DNA from 4 places in the Shinella sp. AETb1-6 genome. Region 1 is predicted to be linked to each of the others. Evidence: predicted binding sites of a transcription regulator. Region 1 holds the regulator's gene; each other region holds the start of a gene.
What was found. Region 1 encodes LexA, which represses DNA repair genes until DNA is damaged. Its sites were predicted from a motif close to TGTTCNNNNTGTGTTCNG; they were not measured.
Positions count from the first base shown of each region.

Region 2: GR158_RS12410 (dehydrogenase) is a predicted target of LexA. The motif match lies at 1,302-1,319, and genes of this name have one in related genera.
Region 3: radA (DNA repair protein RadA) is a predicted target of LexA. The motif match lies at 1,293-1,310, and genes of this name have one in related genera.
Region 4: GR158_RS23985 (ImuA family protein) is a predicted target of LexA. The motif match lies at 2,946-2,963, and genes of this name have one in related genera.

Region 1 covers NZ_WUMM01000012.1:114,692-119,336, forward strand. The annotation lists gene trpD (anthranilate phosphoribosyltransferase) at 1-313, shown strand, start outside; gene trpC (indole-3-glycerol phosphate synthase TrpC) at 322-1,137, shown strand; gene moaC (cyclic pyranopterin monophosphate synthase MoaC) at 1,137-1,631, shown strand; gene glp (gephyrin-like molybdotransferase Glp) at 1,631-2,854, shown strand; gene lexA (transcriptional repressor LexA) at 2,948-3,670, shown strand; gene GR158_RS19940 (ComEC/Rec2 family competence protein) at 3,878-4,645, opposite strand, start outside.
Region 2 covers NZ_WUMM01000006.1:105,259-109,903, reverse strand. The annotation lists gene GR158_RS12425 (glycosyltransferase family 4 protein) at 1-296, shown strand, start outside; gene GR158_RS12420 (GlsB/YeaQ/YmgE family stress response membrane protein) at 362-613, opposite strand; tRNA gene GR158_RS12415 (tRNA-Pro) at 723-799, opposite strand; gene GR158_RS12410 (dehydrogenase) at 1,394-1,600, shown strand; gene GR158_RS25260 (hypothetical protein) at 1,590-1,916, shown strand; gene GR158_RS12405 (SOS response-associated peptidase) at 2,290-2,946, shown strand; gene GR158_RS12400 (hypothetical protein) at 3,197-3,400, shown strand; gene GR158_RS12395 (DUF982 domain-containing protein) at 4,245-4,469, shown strand; gene GR158_RS12390 (outer membrane protein) at 4,573-4,645, shown strand, end outside.
Region 3 covers NZ_WUMM01000017.1:31,054-35,698, forward strand. The annotation lists gene alr (alanine racemase) at 75-1,244, shown strand; gene radA (DNA repair protein RadA) at 1,347-2,750, shown strand; gene GR158_RS22325 (CvpA family protein) at 2,892-3,494, shown strand; gene purF (amidophosphoribosyltransferase) at 3,685-4,645, shown strand, end outside.
Region 4 covers NZ_WUMM01000022.1:10,019-14,663, reverse strand. The annotation lists gene putA (trifunctional transcriptional regulator/proline dehydrogenase/L-glutamate gamma-semialdehyde dehydrogenase) at 1-326, opposite strand, end outside; gene GR158_RS24005 (Lrp/AsnC family transcriptional regulator) at 464-934, shown strand; gene GR158_RS24000 (GlxA family transcriptional regulator) at 1,033-2,052, shown strand; gene GR158_RS23995 (hypothetical protein) at 2,129-2,449, shown strand; gene GR158_RS23990 (hypothetical protein) at 2,516-2,821, opposite strand; gene GR158_RS23985 (ImuA family protein) at 2,993-3,754, shown strand; gene GR158_RS23980 (DNA polymerase Y family protein) at 3,669-4,645, shown strand, end outside.

The DNA.
Region 1 (4,645 bases):
CCTGGAAGGCGGCAAGATCCGTACCTTCGAACTGACGCCCGCCGATTTCGGGCTGCCGCAGGTGACGCTCGACGATCTGCGCGGCGGTGACGGCGCGCACAATGCCGCGGCCCTGCTCTCCGTGCTCGGCGGCGCGCACATGCCCTATCGTGACATCTCGCTCGCCAATGCCGCCGCCTCGCTCGTCGTCGCCGGCAAGGCCGAAACGCTGGCGGACGGCATGAAACTCGCCACCGAATCGCTCGAAAGCGGCCGCGCACGTGCTGCCCTGGAACGACTCGTCACGGTTTCCAACGAAGCCGCGGCGGGTTAGGATTGCTCATGACCGATATCCTGAAGAAGATCGAAGCCTACAAGCTGGACGAAATCGCCGCCGCCAAGACGCGCGTGGCACCGGCCGAGCTTCGCGCCCGCATCCGCGACCAGGAACCGCCGCGCGGTTTCTTTGCCAGCCTGAAGGACAAGAAGGCGCAAGGCCGGTTCGGCCTGATTGCGGAAATCAAGAAGGCCAGCCCTTCCAAGGGCCTCATCCGCCCGGATTTCGATCCGCCGGCGCTTGCCAGGGCCTATGAGGCCGGCGGTGCGGCCTGCCTTTCCGTGCTCACCGACACGCCCAGTTTTCAAGGCGCGCCGGAATTCCTGACGGCCGCGCGCGACGCCTGCGCACTGCCGGCACTGCGCAAGGACTTCATGTTCGACAGCTACCAGATGCTGGAAGCGCGCGCCTGGGGTGCCGACTGCATCCTGCTCATCATGGCCTCTCTCGACGACGACACGGCGAAGATGCTGGAAGACTCCGCCTTTTCGCTCGGCATGGATGTCCTGATCGAGGTGCATGACGAAGCGGAAATGGAGCGCGCTCTCAAGCTGAAATCCAAGCTCGTCGGCATCAACAACCGCAACCTGCGCACCTTCGCGGTCGATCTCGCCGTTTCTGAAAAACTGGCCGGCATGGTGCCCGAGGACCGGCTGCTCGTGGGCGAGAGCGGCGTGTTCACCCATGCCGATTGCCAGCGCCTCGCCAAGGTCGGCATCTCCACCTTCCTCGTCGGCGAAAGCCTGATGCGCAAGGATGACGTCACGGCGGCAACGCACGAACTGCTGACCGGCTCCGCCGACATGCTGGCGGCGGAATGATGGGCGACGACGCCCGCACCCTCACCCATATCGACGCCGCCGGCGAAGCCCATATGGTCGATGTCGGCGACAAGGCGGAAACCGTGCGGATAGCCGTGGCGGAAGGTTTCGTGCGTATGCTGCCCGCTACGCTCGACCTCATTCTCAAGGGCGATGCGAAGAAGGGCGACGTCATCGGCACGGCGCGCCTCGCCGGCATCATGGCCGCCAAGCAGACGTCCAGCCTCATTCCGCTCTGCCACCCGCTGATGCTCAGCAAGGTTTCCGTGGAAATCCGCGAGGACCACGCCTTGCCCGGCCTGCGCATCGAGGCCATGGCCAAGCTCACCGGCCGTACCGGCGTGGAGATGGAGGCGCTGACCGCCGTCAGCGTCGCGTGCCTGACCATCTATGACATGGCAAAGGCGGTCGACCGCGAGATGGAAATCGGCGGCATTCGCCTCGTCGAAAAATCCGGCGGCCGTTCCGGCGACTACAAGCGCAGGGACGGCTGATGTCCCTTCTTCCCGTTGCCGACGCCCTCGACCGCCTGCTGTCCGCGGCCAGGCCGGTGCAGCGGACGGAGAGCCTCCGGCTCCACGACGCCGCAGGACGCGTGCTGGCCGACGATGTCGCCGCCCGCCTCACCCAGCCGCCTTTCGACAATTCGGCAATGGACGGTTATGCCGTCCGCCATGCCGACATCGCGGAGATCGGATCGGTTCTCAGGGTCGCCGGCCTGTCCTCCGCCGGTCACGCTTTCGACGGCACGGCCGGCCCGGGGGAAGCGGTGCGCATCTTCACCGGCGCGCCGCTCCCGGCCTTCGCCGATACGGTCATCCTTCAGGAAGACACCGAGCTTCTGGAAGACGGCCGCATCCGCACGACGTTCCTCACGCCCAAGGGCCGCCATATCCGCCCGCGGGGGCAGGATTTCACAGCGGGCGAGGTTGTGCTGAAGGCCGGCCAGGTGCTGGATGCCGGCCGGCTGACCGTTGCGGCAGCCATGAACCACCCAAACCTGTCCGTCTATGCGCGCCCGCGGGTCGCGATCCTTGCGACGGGCGACGAACTCGTGCCGCCGGGAGAAACGCCCGGTGCAAGCCAGATCATCGCCTCCAACAGCTTCGGCGTCGCGGCCATCGCGCGCGAAGCCGGCGCAGAGGTGATAGACCTGGGCATCGTGAGAGACGACAAGCAGGCCATATTGGATGCCGTGCGCCGGGGACTGGAAACGGACATCGACGTGTTGGTGACGCTCGGTGGCGCATCCGTCGGCGATTTCGATCTCGTTCAGCCCGTGCTCGGCGAGGCCGGCATGGCACTCGATTTCTGGCGCATCGCCATGCGCCCGGGCAAGCCGCTGATGGTCGGCCGCCTCGGCGATATCCAGGTGATCGGCCTGCCCGGCAATCCCGTTTCCAGCCTTGTCTGTTCCTATCTCTATCTGGAGCCGCTGGTCCGCAAACTCGCGCGCCTGCCCGCGATGAACCGGATGCGCCAGGCCGCCGCCGCCGTGCCGCTCAAGCAGAACGACCGCCGGCAGGATTACATTCGTGCGCGACTTCAGCGCGGCCCGGACGGCGGTCTCTTGGTCACGCCCTTCGAGAAGCAGGATTCATCGATGATGAAGATCTTCGCCGAATCCGAGGGGTTGCTGATCCGCCCGCCGCATGCGCCGGCAGAGGAACCCGGCGCGCTCTGCGACGTCCTCGTTCTCAGGGAACCCGCGGCCTGAGTGGCATTATTGTGCCCGCAGGCCCTTGCGGAACACATGTGGAACGGATAGTGTCTGTTCTGGATTTGTTTCACGATTCTCGCTGGAGAGGCCATGCTGACGCGCAAACAACAGGAACTGCTCCTGTTCATTCACGAGCGTATGAAGGAATCCGGCATTCCTCCGTCTTTTGACGAGATGAAGGATGCCTTGGATCTTGCCTCGAAGTCGGGCATCCACCGCCTCATCACGGCGCTCGAGGAACGGGGCTTCATCCGCCGCCTGCCGAATCGGGCGCGCGCGCTCGAGGTGATCAAGCTTCCGGAGGCCTATTCGCCCAGCCTCCAGCCGCGTCGCGGATTTTCGCCGTCGGTCATCGAAGGCAGCCTCGGCAAGCAGCCCCCCGCCGTAACGCCATCCAAGCCCGTCGCACCGCAGCCGACCATGTCGTCGTCCGTGTCCGTTCCGGTCATGGGCCGTATCGCCGCCGGTGTTCCGATCTCGGCCATCCAGAACAACACGCACGAGATCACCGTCCCGGCCGAAATGATCGGCAACGGCGATCACTATGCGCTGGAGGTCAAGGGCGATTCGATGATCGAGGCCGGCATTCTCGATGGCGACACGGTCATCATCCGCAATGCCAGTACCGCCAATCCCGGTGAAATCATCGTTGCTCTCGTCGATGACGAAGAGGCGACGCTGAAGCGCTTCCGCCGCAAGGGCGCGTCTATCGCACTTGAAGCCGCGAACCCGGCTTATGAGACCCGGATCTTCGGCCCCGACCGGGTCAAGATTCAGGGGAAGCTCGTCGGGCTTATACGACGGTATCACTGAGCGGCGTTGGACAGCATAGCGGGTCGTGAGCGTCGTATTGGGTGTGGAACGCACAGTTCGGGTATGATGGATCGTGGCAGGTTAAGGCTCCTCTCGCTTTGCCCGGTGCTATGCGGTTGTGATTGCCTCCTGTCATTCGGCCTTTTCTAAGATCGCTGCCAACCTCTACGATCGCTGCCAACCGGGAAGCTTGCCGCTTGATTGGCTTCACGGGAGTTGCGGCGGCGAGCGATCGGCCTCGTTGGTTTCAATCTCTGCCGGCGGCGCTGCGGCTGCCGTTTCGAATGTATCGCTGCGCCAGTCATAGGTGCGGTGCCGGGACCAGGCGCGCACCACGGTTTCCACGGCCGGCATGTTGGTCGCGCCGCCGAGGCTTGCGGCGGGATCGTCGAGCGGCGGCGTGATTTCCAAAGCCCCCGTTCGGCGCAGATGACGCGCGGTCACAAGCCTCGCACCCGAGCGGCAGTTGTCCAGCCGCAGGGCGAAGGGTACGACGACGAGATCGGCCGTGTCGCAGGCCGTGCCCAGAAAGGCCGTGTCCTGAAGCGTGACGATCGTCCAGCCGCTGGGGGAAACGGCAGCACAGAAGGCCTTCGCCTCGCAGACGAACGTTTGCGCCTGTCGTGCCGCCGCGATAGCCTCCGTCATCGCGTCCTTCGCCTTCTTCCTGTCCGCCTTGCGGCGCGGTCGTTTCCTCTCAGTCTCGGCAGCAGCCTTCTTCGTCGCCGGTTCCGCCAGCAGCAGGCCGGCGGTCTTTCGCATGTCCGGCTTGGTCAGGTCGCCGAGCCGCAAGGCACGGCGCCACTGGTCGTAGATGAAACCTGGCGGCTTGGCGCGGTTCGTGGCGACCGCATCGCCGCGCAGGATCGCAACCAGACGACCGTCTTCGGAGATGAGCAATTCCGGCTTCCCGCGCGCAGACGGCCAAAGGACCACCAGCGCACCGGCGACGATGAAAACCGTCCCGGCATGCCG
Region 2 (4,645 bases), on a different contig from region 1:
TCATGCCAAGCCGTTACGAAGCCATGTCCTATGTGATGCTGGAGGCCGCCGCCGCCGGCAAGCCGCTTGTCCTGACCGATGTCGGCGGCGCCTCGATGGTGTTGAAGGACAAGCACAACGGCCTGCTGATCGAAAACACAGACGACCCCGAGCGGCTGGCGGACGCGATGCTGAACCTCGCCAGCCCGGACAGCCTCGCCCGCTACACCGCCGCCGCCGAGGCCCGCAGCGCCGACTACGCCCTGCACCGCATGATCGACGAGACCGAAGCGATCTACCGCAGCCTCGTCGCGTAAGGTGTGCGCAAACGAAAAAGGCCGCCTCTCCTCACGGAGAGACGGCCTTGGGAAACGTGTTTTCTCTATCGCCTGATAGCGCGCGCCACCGCGATGAGAATGCAGGCGCCGATGAAGCCCGCGATCAGATAACCGATCCAGCCGCCCAGCGAAACGCCGATAAGTCCGAGCAAAAGGTTCGCCAAGGCCGCGCCGACGATGCCCAGGAGGATGTTCATGAGAACGCCCATGTCGCTCTTCATGAACCGTTCCGCGAGCCAGCCCGCAATACCCCCGATGATGATGGCCGCAATCCAGCCGATGCCTGCTTCTTCCATGTCCGTTGCCCTCTCGCTCGAATGACACCGGCGAAAAGAGCCGGCGGCACGATAACGCGAAGAACCGGCAAAAGTTCCGGTGAAAATAGGATTGCGGGAGAAGGAGAATTGGTCGGAATGGCGGGATTCGAACCCACGACCCCTTGACCCCCAGTCAAGTGCGCTACCGGGCTGCGCTACATTCCGGACCGAGCAAACCCCTATTATCTCAGCCATTTGGATGCAAGCGGAAATTTGCACATTGGCACGAAAAAGGAACAGACGGCGTGGAAATGCAGCGGTGGGAACCTAAAGTCCCACCGGAGTCCCACCAGAGGTTCCGAATATGTTCTGGCGGCGCTTATTGACTCTTTCCTTCCTCAGGATCATTTACCGGCTCGGGCGGAACGTGAACACATGAAGAACGAGGGATGCGGCCCTTCGAAGGAGATGCCGCATGCCTGGAAATGGTACCTGGGCCGAAATGATAGCACTGGGTATGGACGTCACCGTTTACTGCGTCCCGTGCAATCGAAAGGTCGAGCTTGACCTAACGCAGTTCCCTCCGCACGAACCGGCTATTGGCCGGCGATACATGTGCACTAAATGCGGTGGCAAGGGGCAGCCCATATGCAGCACAGCGTCAAACAAGGACAGGCTGCCTAGCTAGGCGATCAAAACCCAAAGCCCTGTTGACTCAAGTTCAGATTAGAACATATTGAGAACAAACCGGCGATGCGGCCGCTACTCTGAACCCACCAATATGATGCCTGCTGTGGCATAGACACAGGAGAAGACGACGTGCGCCCGCTCGAAACGCGACCCGAAACTATATGCGCCATCGATGAAGCGCTCGCCTGGCACGACGGCGATGCGCGGGCGGCGATCGCCACCCTGATTGCCGACTGCGCCTATCTGCGCTGGCAGCTCGATCTTGCCACCCTGGCGATGGGCGCCGGCTTCACGCGGGGCTGGCATCCGAGTGCAGAACGGCCCGATGGCGTATAGGAAGGGCGAACTCACCCCCGCAGGCGTTGACCGTGACTGGCCTTTCCAGATCGCACGCTTGCACTCGCTCGGCACCGGCAAGCAAAGCGATGTGATAGACGCGTTCTGTGCCAACCTATCCCTCTGCCCTCGCGGTCACAGCGTTATATGGGAAGATGAATGGTATCAGGTCTATTGCTTTTCAAAACGAGAGGATGCTGAGGCATTCTTGCAGCACTTCGGCGGCGAGTGGTTTGACCCACGCGAGCGCGGCCGCGGCCACAAATGGCACTTCTGGTATAAGGGGAAGTTCGCCAATAAGCCCGTGAGGTGGTGACCCGATGTCGAGACTCACATACACCGCCGATATGGCGACCGAGCAGACAGACACCCACCCACACGCCCCCGACGAGCATTATTGCGAGCACCCCGGCTGCAATGAATGGGGCGGCTATGGCTTGGCCCGCTCCAGGGGCGAGCCCGTACGCTGGTGGTGCTGGGCTCACTATCCGTACAAGGAGCCGGGATCGGCCCGCACCGGAGGAGCCTTGCCGGCCTGAGACTGCCGCTTTATCTTCCAGACATCTGGAGGCACCCTATGCTGCGCGAAATCGGGTTCTGGGCCGTTATGCTGCTCTTCCTGGTATGCGCTGGAATGAGCGTGGTGGTTGGGATCGTCCGACTGTTCGGCCTCCTACTAGGAGAGTAGCATGTGCAATCTCTACAATGTCCGCACGAACCAGGAAGCCCTCCGCGAAATCACGCGAGTGATGCACGACAGACTCGGGAACCTGGAGCCGTCGCTGGATGTCTTCCCCGATTCCCCCGCCCCCGTTGTCCGAGAGGGAAAAGATGGCCGGGAGTTGGTCGCGCTGACATGGGGCATGCCCGAGCCCTTCGCCGTAAGCCAGGGAAAGCCGGAAAGAGGCGTAACGAACATTCGCAACACAACGTCGCCTCACTGGCGCCGGTGGTTGGGGCCCAACAGCCGCTGTCTCGTCCCGTGGACGACGTTCTGCGAGTGGGAAGACACCAGGCCGAAGAAGACCAAACGCTGGTTTGCCATCAACGAGGAACGGCCGCTGGCGTTCTTCGCCGGCATCTGGACGACATGGAACGGCGAGCGCGGCTCGCAGAAGAACCCGAGGCCGGGTGAGCATGAGCTTTTCGCCTTCCTCACGACAGACGCAAACAGCGTCGTGAAGCCGATCCACCCCAAGGCAATGCCCGTGATCCTCACGACCGACGAAGAGCGCGATGTCTGGATGCGAGCGCCATGGGACGAAGCAAAGGCTTTGCAGCGGCCGCTCCCCGATGACGGGCTTATCCTGCTGCCGGTAGAACTCGAGCAGCCGAGCTTCCTGTGACAATGGCCTACGCCATTTCCGCCGTGGGCGTCGTGGTTGCCTTGCTCGCATGGAAGACGCAAGCAATGTGGGCGATGTTTGCCGCCTCAGCCATCAATGCCGCGGTAGTGTGGTTCGTGCTCACGGCGTACCTTGGGCTATGACCGCCGATCGACCGAAGTACTCGCCAAAGCCGTGCAAATTGTCGCCACCAGAAGTTGCGCGTCCATAAAATAGTCGGTATATGCGGTACATCCATATGGAGGCAGTCATGTCCAGTGCAAACGACAATGCCGATACGGAACTGTTCAAAGCGGCGATGGCCTTGGTTCGTAAAAATTTCTCCGACGGCAAAACCGCCGCGGAGACAAAAGAAGAATTTGAACGACTCTACAGGGCGAAAATGCCGGCGCATCCTAACTCGGATTTGTGGGGCGATGATCCAGCCGAGGACACGCCTAAATCGCCCGCTTAAGGTATCCCGTCACGTTCAGACACCTTGAAAAAGAGCCGCGCGATCGAGGGAATACGTTTGACGCGCGGACGATTTAATGGAATTTTGTTGACAATGTTTCTCAGGTTCTGGACGTCGAGGTCAGACGATGCCGCATCGGACGAAAAAGGAAGCTCAAACGCGACTGGCGCTTGGCGTTGCTCGCGTCTCAGCCCTTCAGGGAGACGATGCGAGGGCATCACTTGAGAAGTTGAAAGAACATCTCGCAGTCGTTGATGCCCTCGAAAATTCGTGTGGCGGCGAGCTGCCGAAACAGGATTCCGACGTCACTTCCGATGACGCTGCATCTTCATAGGGTTCGCACGAAGGTCAGTGGCATGAAGCCACGCCATTTCGATGAAGTGCGCGAGCAACCAGTCGCATTCCATCGCCTTATCCTTTAGCTCACGAAGCATTGTCTCCGTGTATGCGACGTTTTCCTCGGGAGTCGGATCCGGCCTGCGAACAACGGGCCTATTCTCCACGGGAGCTTTCACGCGCAATTTCACAACCGCATTATCCATGAGAACATCTCCTCCAAGACGATTACTGCAACTTTACGTTACAGCGTATCTAGAGTTGATCAATCCCAATTAATGACAGATTAACAGTTACACGCATATATATGTGTTGCAGCGCAATACAACCCATTGACGTAACGGAGGCTTGCTCTCGCTACGGCACTCGACTGAGCTGCGTGCCCACCCGCTTATTCACTTTATCGTATGAGCAGAGGCGGCGGAACAACTACCTCGCACTACCGTTTCGCGACCACGACTAGTCTCGCGTAAGGTGAAGTATGGAAACGGGTCGATGGGAAGAGCCGGTGACGTTTGAGACCGCCAAACTCGGTCAGTACAGAACGATATCGAGTGCGGCGGAGGCAGCGCACGTTTTGATTTCGCAATGGCCGAGCGCCGCCGGCAAGGCTTATGCTGAGGCGCAAGACGTATGCCTCGCCGTGTTGGAAGGTCGTGAGCCGCCAGATGCCGCGCGGCAAGCCTTTCTTTTGGCCGCCGATGAGGCCGACGTATTCATCCGCAATGGGTGAACTCGAATTCATTTGCGAGAACAACTGTTGCGTGCCGGCTACAGCAAAGATGGCTCACTGAGAGTAACAATAGATCAACACACTCCAACCTGGGGCTCGACCGATGCGTAACGTTTTGCTTTCGACAGTTGCATTCTCTCTTATCGCGTTGACCGCTCACGCAGCTGACATGGCGG
Region 3 (4,645 bases), on a different contig from region 1:
GGCCGGCACCGGGCCGCCGCAATGCGGGCTGCGACCGTATTGCCGCCACAGTCCACAGGCTGTATTTCCACACGATGAGCAAACATCCAGCTTCCGGCCGCCCCACGCTTCCCGTCGCAGGCGAGGATCATGCCCGCCTGACGATCGACCTTTCCGCGCTTGCCGACAACTGGCGCGCCATGGCCCGCCGCTCGGGCGCGGCGCGCACCGCCGCCGTGCTGAAGGCCGACGCCTATGGCATCGGGCTGGAGCCGGCCGCCAAAACCTTCCACCAGGCCGGCGCGCGCGATTTCTTCGTCGCCACACCGGCCGAAGGGGCTGCGGTCCGCACTGCCCTGCCCGATGCGCGCATCTATGTGCTTTCGGGCATGTGGGCGGGCGCCGAGCGGCTGTTCTTCGAATTTGACCTCGTGCCGGTCATCGTGTCCGAGGAGCAGCTGGTGGTGTTCATGTCGGCGATCGCCGACGGCGGGGACATTCCCTGCGTGCTGCATGTCGATACCGGCATGAGCCGTCTGGGGCTGAGAGTGGAGGATGCGCTGGCGCTGGCCGACGACATCGCGCGTCCCGCGAGCTTCTCGCCGATCATGCTTCTGAGCCACCTCGCCTGCGCCGACGAGCCGTCCCACGCGCTCAACCGACAGCAGCTCCAGCGCTTCCGCAGCGTCGTTTCCGCCTTCGGCGATATCGACGCGACGCTTGCCAATTCCGCCGGCATCTTTCTCGGCGAGGACTATCACTTCACCCTCACCCGCCCCGGCATCGCGCTTTATGGCGGGGCTGCGGTCAATGGCGTGCCGAACCCGATGAAACCGGTCGTCACGGCGGAGGCCCGCATTCTCCAGGTGCGCGACGTGAAGGCCGGCGAAAGCGTCGGCTACGGCGCCGCCGTGGTCTGCGCCCGCGATACGCGCGTCGCCATCGCCGCCATCGGCTATGCGGACGGCTATATGCGCAGCCTTTCCAGCGCCGGCATACCGCTGCGCCGGACCGGCCTTGCCGGCCCGAGCGGCATGCTGCATGGCCGCCCCGTGCCGGTCATCGGCCGCGTGACCATGGACCTCACGCATTTCGACGTGACGGACATGCCCGCCGGCAGCGTGCGGCCGGGCGACTTCATCGAACTCTTCGGCAGGACCATGCCGATCGAGGATGTGGCGCGCGCCGCCGGCACCGTCGACTACGAACTTCTCACCAGCCTGGGCAACCGCTACGAACGGCGCTACGAGGCCGTGAAGAAGTAGGTCGCCCTCCCACGACGGCGCACTCTGTGCTCACCCGCGAACTGGACTTGTTCCCGTTTTGTGCTATTGCCATGGGCAACTGATACCGGAGAAGAAGTCCTGATGGCGAAAGGCCGCACTCAATTCGTCTGCCAGAACTGCGGCACCGTGCATTCCCGCTGGGTGGGAAAATGCGAGGGCTGCGGCGAGTGGAACACCGTGGTCGAGGAAGACCCGATGGGCGGCATCGGCTCGGGGCCCGGCAAGGTGCCGAAGAAGGGCCGGCCCGTCGCGCTGACGGCGCTCTCCGGCGAGATCGAGGAAGCGCCGCGCATCCATACCGGCATCGCCGAACTCGACCGTGCCACGGGCGGCGGCTTCGTGCGCGGCTCGGCCGTGCTGATCGGCGGCGATCCCGGCATCGGCAAGTCGACGCTGCTGATGCAGGCCGCCGCCGCCCTCTCCCGCCATGGCCACCGCATCATCTATGTCTCGGGCGAAGAGGCCGTGGCGCAGGTCAGGCTGCGTGCGCAGCGCCTCCAGGCACACCAGACCGACGTGCTGCTGGCCGCCGAGACCAATGTCGAGGATATTCTCGCCACCATCGGCGAAGGCAAGCGCCCCGACCTCGTCATCATCGATTCGATCCAGACGCTGTGGAGCGATACGGCGGAGGCCGCGCCCGGCACGGTAACGCAGGTGCGCACCGGCGTGCAGGCCATGATCCGCTTCGCCAAGCAGACGGGCGCGGCCATGGTGCTGGTCGGCCATGTCACCAAGGAAGGCCAGATCGCGGGACCGCGCGTCGTGGAACACATGGTCGACGCGGTGCTCTATTTCGAGGGCGACCGCGGGCACCATTACCGCATCCTGCGCACCGTGAAGAACCGCTTCGGCCCGACGGACGAGATCGGCGTGTTCGAAATGTCCGACAAGGGCCTGCGCGAGGTTTCCAACCCCTCCGAACTCTTCCTCGGCGAGCGCAACGAGAAGGCGCCGGGTGCGGTGGTCTTCGCGGGCATGGAGGGCACGCGGCCCGTGCTGGTGGAGGTGCAGGCGCTCGTGGCGCCCACATCGCTGGGCACACCGCGTCGCGCCGTCGTCGGCTGGGATTCGGCGCGCCTTTCGATGATCCTCGCGGTGCTGGAGGCCCATTGCGGCGTGCGGCTCGGTCAACACGACGTTTACCTCAATGTGGCGGGCGGCTACCGCATCTCCGAGCCGGCGGCGGACCTTGCGGTGGCCTCGGCGCTGGTTTCCTCGCTTGCCGGTCTTGCCCTTCCCGCCGATTGCGTCTATTTCGGCGAAGTCAGCCTGTCGGGCGCCATTCGTCCGGTTGCGCACACCGCCCAGCGCCTCAAGGAGGCGGAAAAACTGGGGTTTTCGCAGGCCCTGCTGCCCGCGGGTTCAGCCGAACTGCCCAAGGGCACCGGCAGCCGCTGGAGCGAGATCGAAGGCCTGCCGGACCTGGTGGCGCGCATCGCCGGATCGAAGAGTGCCCTCAAGCGGGAAGACGAGGACGTCTGACGGCCTTCGGCAGCGGGTCAATGCCCTGTGGGAAACACGGGTTTGAAGCGTGCCGAACCGGGACGGCGAAGACGCCTTCCGCTAATGTGCGCTTCGCACGGGGCGGGCCTGGCGACATTTCGGGTTTGGAGTAGGACGAACATGCCCATCACAATTCTCGACGGTATCGTCATCGGCGTTGCGCTGTTCTCCGCCGTGCTGGCGATGGTGCGCGGCTTCTCGCGCGAGGTTCTCTCCGTCGCAAGCTGGGTCGGTGCCGCGGCTGCCGCCTATTTCCTCTATCCCGTCCTTCTGCCCTATGCGAAGGACTATACGACGAGCGACACGGTCGCCATGGTCGGCTCCGCCGCCGCCGTCTTCCTCGTCGCGCTCATCGTGATCTCCTTCATCACCATGCGCATCGCCGACTTCATCATCGACAGCCGCATCGGCGCGCTCGACCGCACCCTCGGCTTCCTGTTCGGCGCCGCACGCGGCATCCTGCTCGTTGTCGTCGCCATGCTGTTCTTCAACTGGCTGGTGGCGCCGCAGCAGCAGCCGTCCTGGGTCACCACCGCCAAATCCAAGCCGCTGCTCGACAATCTCGGTTCGCGCCTCATCGCGCTGCTGCCGGAAGATGCCGACGCGACGATCATCGACCGCCTGCGCGGCAAGCAGACCGACGGCGCCACGGAGGAGCCGGACGGCGCGGCCGGTGGGACCAACCAGGCGCCTGCCGAAGAGACGCCCGCGACGAACGGATAAGACATCAGGGGAGCCGCCACTCGCGAAAATTGACGAAGGCAGGCTCCCCGTTTTTTGTTAGGATGAAGAACCGCCACTGATGCTCCCGGGCCTCGGTGGCAAATGCTTTAGGCCATACCCATATGGGGCATGGCCGGAGTGGTGAAGACCCCCGTGCAACCTCCCAGGTTCCGAGCAAAGGCTTGCAGCAATGAGCGATTTCCTCTTCCCCGGCCGCCACGACGACGATCTCGACGGCGATACGCTTCACGAGGAGTGCGGCGTGTTCGGCATTCTGGGCCATCCCGATGCCGCGACGCTGACCGCGCTCGGCCTGCATGCGCTCCAGCATCGCGGCCAGGAGGCGGCGGGTATCGTCTCCTTCGACGGCACGCAGTTCCACACCGAAAAGCATATGGGCCTCGTCGGCGACCATTACACCAATCCGGTGACGCTGGCGAAGCTGCCCGGCAACATGGCGATCGGCCACACGCGCTACTCCACGACGGGGGAAGTGGCCCTGCGCAACGTGCAGCCGCTGTTTGCGGAACTGGAAGTCGGCGGCATCGCCGTCGCCCATAACGGCAACTTCACCAACGGCCTGACGCTGCGCCGCCAGCTTATCGCCGGCGGCGCCATCTGTCAGTCGACCTCGGACACCGAAGTCGTTCTCCACCTCATCGCCCGCTCGCGCTACACCAACACGACCGACCGCTTCATCGACGCGATCCGCCAGATGGAAGGCGGCTATTCGATGCTCGGCATCACCCGCACGAAGCTGATCGCCGCACGCGACCCCACGGGCATCCGCCCGCTGGTCATGGGCGAACTCGACGGCAAGCCGATCTTCGCCTCGGAAACCTGCGCGCTCGACATCATCGGCGCCAAGTTCATCCGTGACGTCGAGAACGGCGAGATCGTCATCTGCGAAATCCAGCCCGACGGCTCCATCACCATCGAGGCGCGGAAGTCCGGCAACGCGCAGCCGGAACGGCTCTGCCTGTTCGAATATGTCTATTTCGCCCGCCCCGATTCCGTCGTCGGCGGCCGCAGCGTCTATGTGGCGCGCAAGAACATGGGCATCAACCTCGCCAAGGAACACCCGGTCGAGGGCGACGTCGTCGTGCCCGTGCCTGACGGCGGCACGCCCGCGGCCCTGGGTTACGCCCAGG
Region 4 (4,645 bases), on a different contig from region 1:
AACGCCTCGGCAAGGCACATCAGTGCCACGCCTTCCTGGCTCGACAGCGAATATTCCTGCACCAGCCCCTCGACGCCCGTGCCCTTGTGCTTGGCGCGCAGCGCCTCGATCAGCGTGCGGGCGGTGCTGCGAATGTCATAGCGCTGGCGTTCGGAAACACGCGCGGCGGCCACGAGCGGCGGCAGGCACTCGGTCTCAGGCCGGCGATAGGCTGCGGTGATCGCCCGACGCAACTCGCTTTGCTCGCGAATGGGCGGCGCGAAGTGCGAAAATGGTGGAACGGCTTCGCCGGAGGGGGAAGCGGAAGCGGCTGGAGAGTTCTGCATGGAAGGACCTATCGGAAGCGGTTCGATGTCTGCACGGAAAGACATCGCAACAATACCATTGCGCACGAAAGCGAATTGACCTCATATTGCTGAAAATTAGGCCATATGGTTCTATTTTTCCAATTTTGGAGGTTTCTTTGCCTGAAATAGTCAATGTTGATAGTCCGCTGGATTCCTTCGACCGGAAAATCCTCGAGGAGCTCGCACAAAACGGCCGCATTCCGGTGGCCGAACTTGCCGAAAAGGTCGGTCTTTCCAAGACGCCGTGCCAGAACCGGTTCAAGCGGCTGATCGCCGATGGCTTCATCCAGGGCTTCAAGGCGATCCTCAATCCCGCCAAGATGAACCTGGATCATATCGCATTCGCCGAGGTGAAGCTGACGAATACGCAGGAAGAGGCGCTGATGAGCTTCAATGCGGCGGTCAAGAAGATCCGGGAGGTCGAGGAATGCCATATGATCGCGGGGCGTTTCGATTATCTTCTGAAGATCCGCACGCGCGACATCAAGAAATACCGCCTGGTGCTGGGCGAGCGTATCTCCAATCTTCCCTATGTCGCGAGCACGTCGACGAATGTGGCGATGGAGACGGTCAAGGAGCGCGGTTGATGCCTGCCGGGGATTAGCCAACGGCAGCCGAATGCGATGAGCCTCTTGCCAGAAGGGCCGATTGGCGGCCATAGTGGCAGGCACAATAGGAGATATGGATGGGCGTAGGGGTTCGGACATCGAAAGAGATGCACGGCGTATCGGCGCCGAAGGCGCTGCGCGTCGGCTTTATCCTGTCCAAGAGTTTCACCCTGTCGGCATTCGCCCTGTTCGTCGATACGCTCAGGCTTGCCAGCGACAGCGAGGATCGCTCGCGCCGCGTCAACTGCGATTGGGACGTGATCAGCAGCACGCGCAATTTCATCTCCTCCTCCAGCGGTATCCAGGTCGCGCCGACCGCGCCCTTTGCCGACCCCTCCTGTTTCGACTACATCGCCGTCGTCGGCGGCCTTCTGTCGGTCGAGGAGCCGATCGACAGTTATGCCCGGGACTATCTGCGCAAGGCGGCCAAGGCGGGCGTCGGGCTGATCGGCCTGTGTACGGGCAGCTTCATCCTGGCCGAGGCCGGCTTGCTCAAGGGCCACACGGCCTGTGTGAGCTGGCTGCATCACCGCGATTTCCGCGCGCGCTATCCCGATATCGAGGCGACATCCGAGCAGATTTTCCGGTTTGACGGCAAGGTCGCGACCTGTGCCGGCGGCAGCAGCGTCGCGGATCTCGCGGCAACGCTGGTGCGCCACCATGTCGGTGAGGCGGCGGAGCGCAATGCGCTGGAAATCCTGCAGATCCGCCATCGGCGCGATGCAACGGATATCCAGCCGCGCAACCCGCTCGGCCTGGAGGCCCGCGATCGCCGGGTCCATCTCGCCATCATGATGATGGAGCAGCATACCGAGGATCTGCTTTCCATCGACAGCATCGCCAACATGACGAATGTTTCCCGCCGCCAGCTCGAACGCCTCTTCGAGAGCGACATGGGGGCCTCGCCAAGCGCGGTCTACATGAAGATCCGCATGGCGGCGGCGCTGAACATGGTGATGCGCAGCAACAAGCCGCTGATCGAAGTCGCGCTTGAAACCGGTTTCGAGAGCCTGTCGCATTTCACGCGCCGTTTTCGCGCCGCCTTCGGCGACACGCCCTCACAGATCCGCCGCGACGGCCGCCGGCAGGCAAGCTGACCTGTAATTCTGCCGCAGCCCTGGAACCAAGTTACGCGCCAACCGTTCGTGTCTCATTGCTAAGAAGGAGACCGTAATGGCAAGCAATGACGTTCAATCCCAGATTTCCGCTCTTCGTGAAGAAATCGCAGCCCTCCAGAAGGATCTTGGGGAGCGTGGCGCCGAGGCTTACGAAGCGGTCCGTGAGCGTGCAGGCGAGGCTGTAGACGCTGCGCGCCCTGCCGTGCGTTCTGCCACCCGCTATGTGCGCAATGAAGGTGCTGCTGTTGCCCAGACCGCACGCGAGCATCCGGCTGCCGTTTCCACCGTGGTTCTGACGGCTGGACTTGCCGGCGTCCTTATCGGTTATCTGCTCGGCTCCTATGAAAGCGAGCCCCGCCGCCAGCGCTGGTTCTAAGAACAGCGATCGTCGATACGGAAAAGCCCGGCATTGCCGGGCTTTTTGGTGTGACTTGCGAAAAACTCAGCGGTGCCGCAGGCCGAACAGGTAACCGATGAAGGCCGCACCGGCGAGGGTGGCGAGGGGATTGGCCTGGATCGTCTGGCGTAGATCTTCACGCAGCGATTCCGCCTTGGCGACGGCAAGCTGACCGGTGCCTTCCGCGATCAGGCCGACCGATTCCTTCATGCGGCTGATTTCCGTCTTCAGGGCCTCGATCTGTGCGCTGATGTCCGCCTCGGCTGCAGCAGTGCGGGCTTCCTCTGAAATGCTGTCGATACCTTCAACGACGCCGAGCGTGCGCTTTCCGGTGCTCTTTTCGTCAGCCATGGATGTGTCTCCTGGATTGTTGGAATGGCGTGAGGGGAAACTTCCGCCGGGCAAGTTGGTTCCCACCGATGATTCAAACTGTGATCTTTCCCACCGGGAACGACGATTGACTCTTTCCGGAATTGAGAACAAATAAAGAACATGCCGTCCGAGCCAGGGAGTTTTGTATCGATGTCCTCCGCCGCCGCCCGCGCTGTCGTCGCCGGCCTGCGCGACCGCATCCGCCAGTTCGATGGCCGGGCGGTGCGCGACCGGGCGGTGCTGCCTTTCGGCGTGCCGGAGATCGATGAGCGGTTGCCTGGCGGCGGGCTTGCGCTTGCCAGCCTTCATGAAGTCTGCGGTGGCGGCAACGATGCCGTCCAGGGCACGGCCGCCATGCTCTTTGCCGCGGGTATCGCCGCGCGAACCCGGGGGCAGGTGCTCTGGTGCCTGACCCGGCCCGACCTGTTTGCGCCGGCGCTTGCCCAGGCGGGGCTTGCCCCGGGGCGCGTCCTTTACGTGGAAGCCGGTGACGAGAAGAGCCTGCTTCTCTGTTTCGAGGAGGGGCTGCGCCATGGCGGGCTTGGGGCTGTGGTAGCGGAAGTCGCGCGTCTGTCCATGACCGCGTCGCGCCGCCTGCAACTCGCGGCGGAGGCCGGTGGCACGCTCGGGCTTGCCGTGCGCCGCTTTCGCAGCCGTGCCGAGGCGGATGCCTTCACCTTGCCATCGGCCGCGGTGACGCGCTGGCGGGTTTCCGTGCGGCCATCCGTGCCGCTTCCGGTGTCCGGCGTCGGCCGGGCGCGATGGCTGCTGGAGCTTACCCGATGCCGCGCGGGCGAGGCGGCGGAATTCGAAGTGGAGGCATCCGATGCCGAGGGTCGTATCGCTTTTTCTCCCCGGCTGGCCGATCGACCGGCTGCGGCGGGCGCTTGGCGCGGAAGCGCCTCCGCCTGACAGCCGGCTTGTGCTTGTCGGTCGCGAGGGCACGCGCCGCGTCGTGACGGCGGTCAGCCGCCCGGCCGAGCAGGCTGGCCTGCGTGTCGGCATGCCGCTTACCAAGGCCCACGCGCTCCTGCCTGACATCCTCACCCTGCCGGCCGATCCTGCGGCCGATGCGGCAGCCCTCGAGCGGCTTTCGCTCTGGGCTCTTCAGCACTATGCCCCCATCGTCGCGCCCGATCCGCCGGATGGCCTCGTCATCGACACGACCGGCGCCGACCATCTGCACGGCGGAGAAGCGCTTATGCTGAGCGGCCTCGTCAATCGCCTCGGCGCTTCCGGCATTATCGCTCGCGCCGCGGTGGCCGATACATGGGGCGCAGCCTTTGCAGCAGCCCGCTTCCTTGCCGATCCGGTCCGTGTCATCCCTCCGGGAAGCGCCGTCGAAAGCGTTTCGCCGCTGCCGATCCACGGGCTGCGCATTCCCCCCGAGATCGTGGCGGGGCTGCATGTGCTCGGCTTTTCGACGATCGGCGACCTGCTCGCCGTGCCGCGCGCACCGCTGGTGCTGCGCTTCGGGCCTCTCCTTGGCCGCCGGCTGGACCAGCTGGAAGGGATTGTCCGCGAGCCCGTAGACCCGCTGCGCGACCCGGAGCGGATTGTCGCACGCAAAGGCTTCGGCGAGCCGATCGGTGCGCCCGAAACCATCGCGCGCTACACGACGGCGCTGGTCCAGGACCTTTGTCTGGCCCTGGAAAAGCGCGGCCTCGGCGCCCGCCGGCTCGACCTCATCTTTCACCGCGTCGACAATTCCCTGCAGGCGATCCGTATCGGAACGGCCCGTCCGGTACGCGATGAAAAACGCCTTGCCCGGCTGCTCTGCGACCGGATCGAGACCATCGAGCC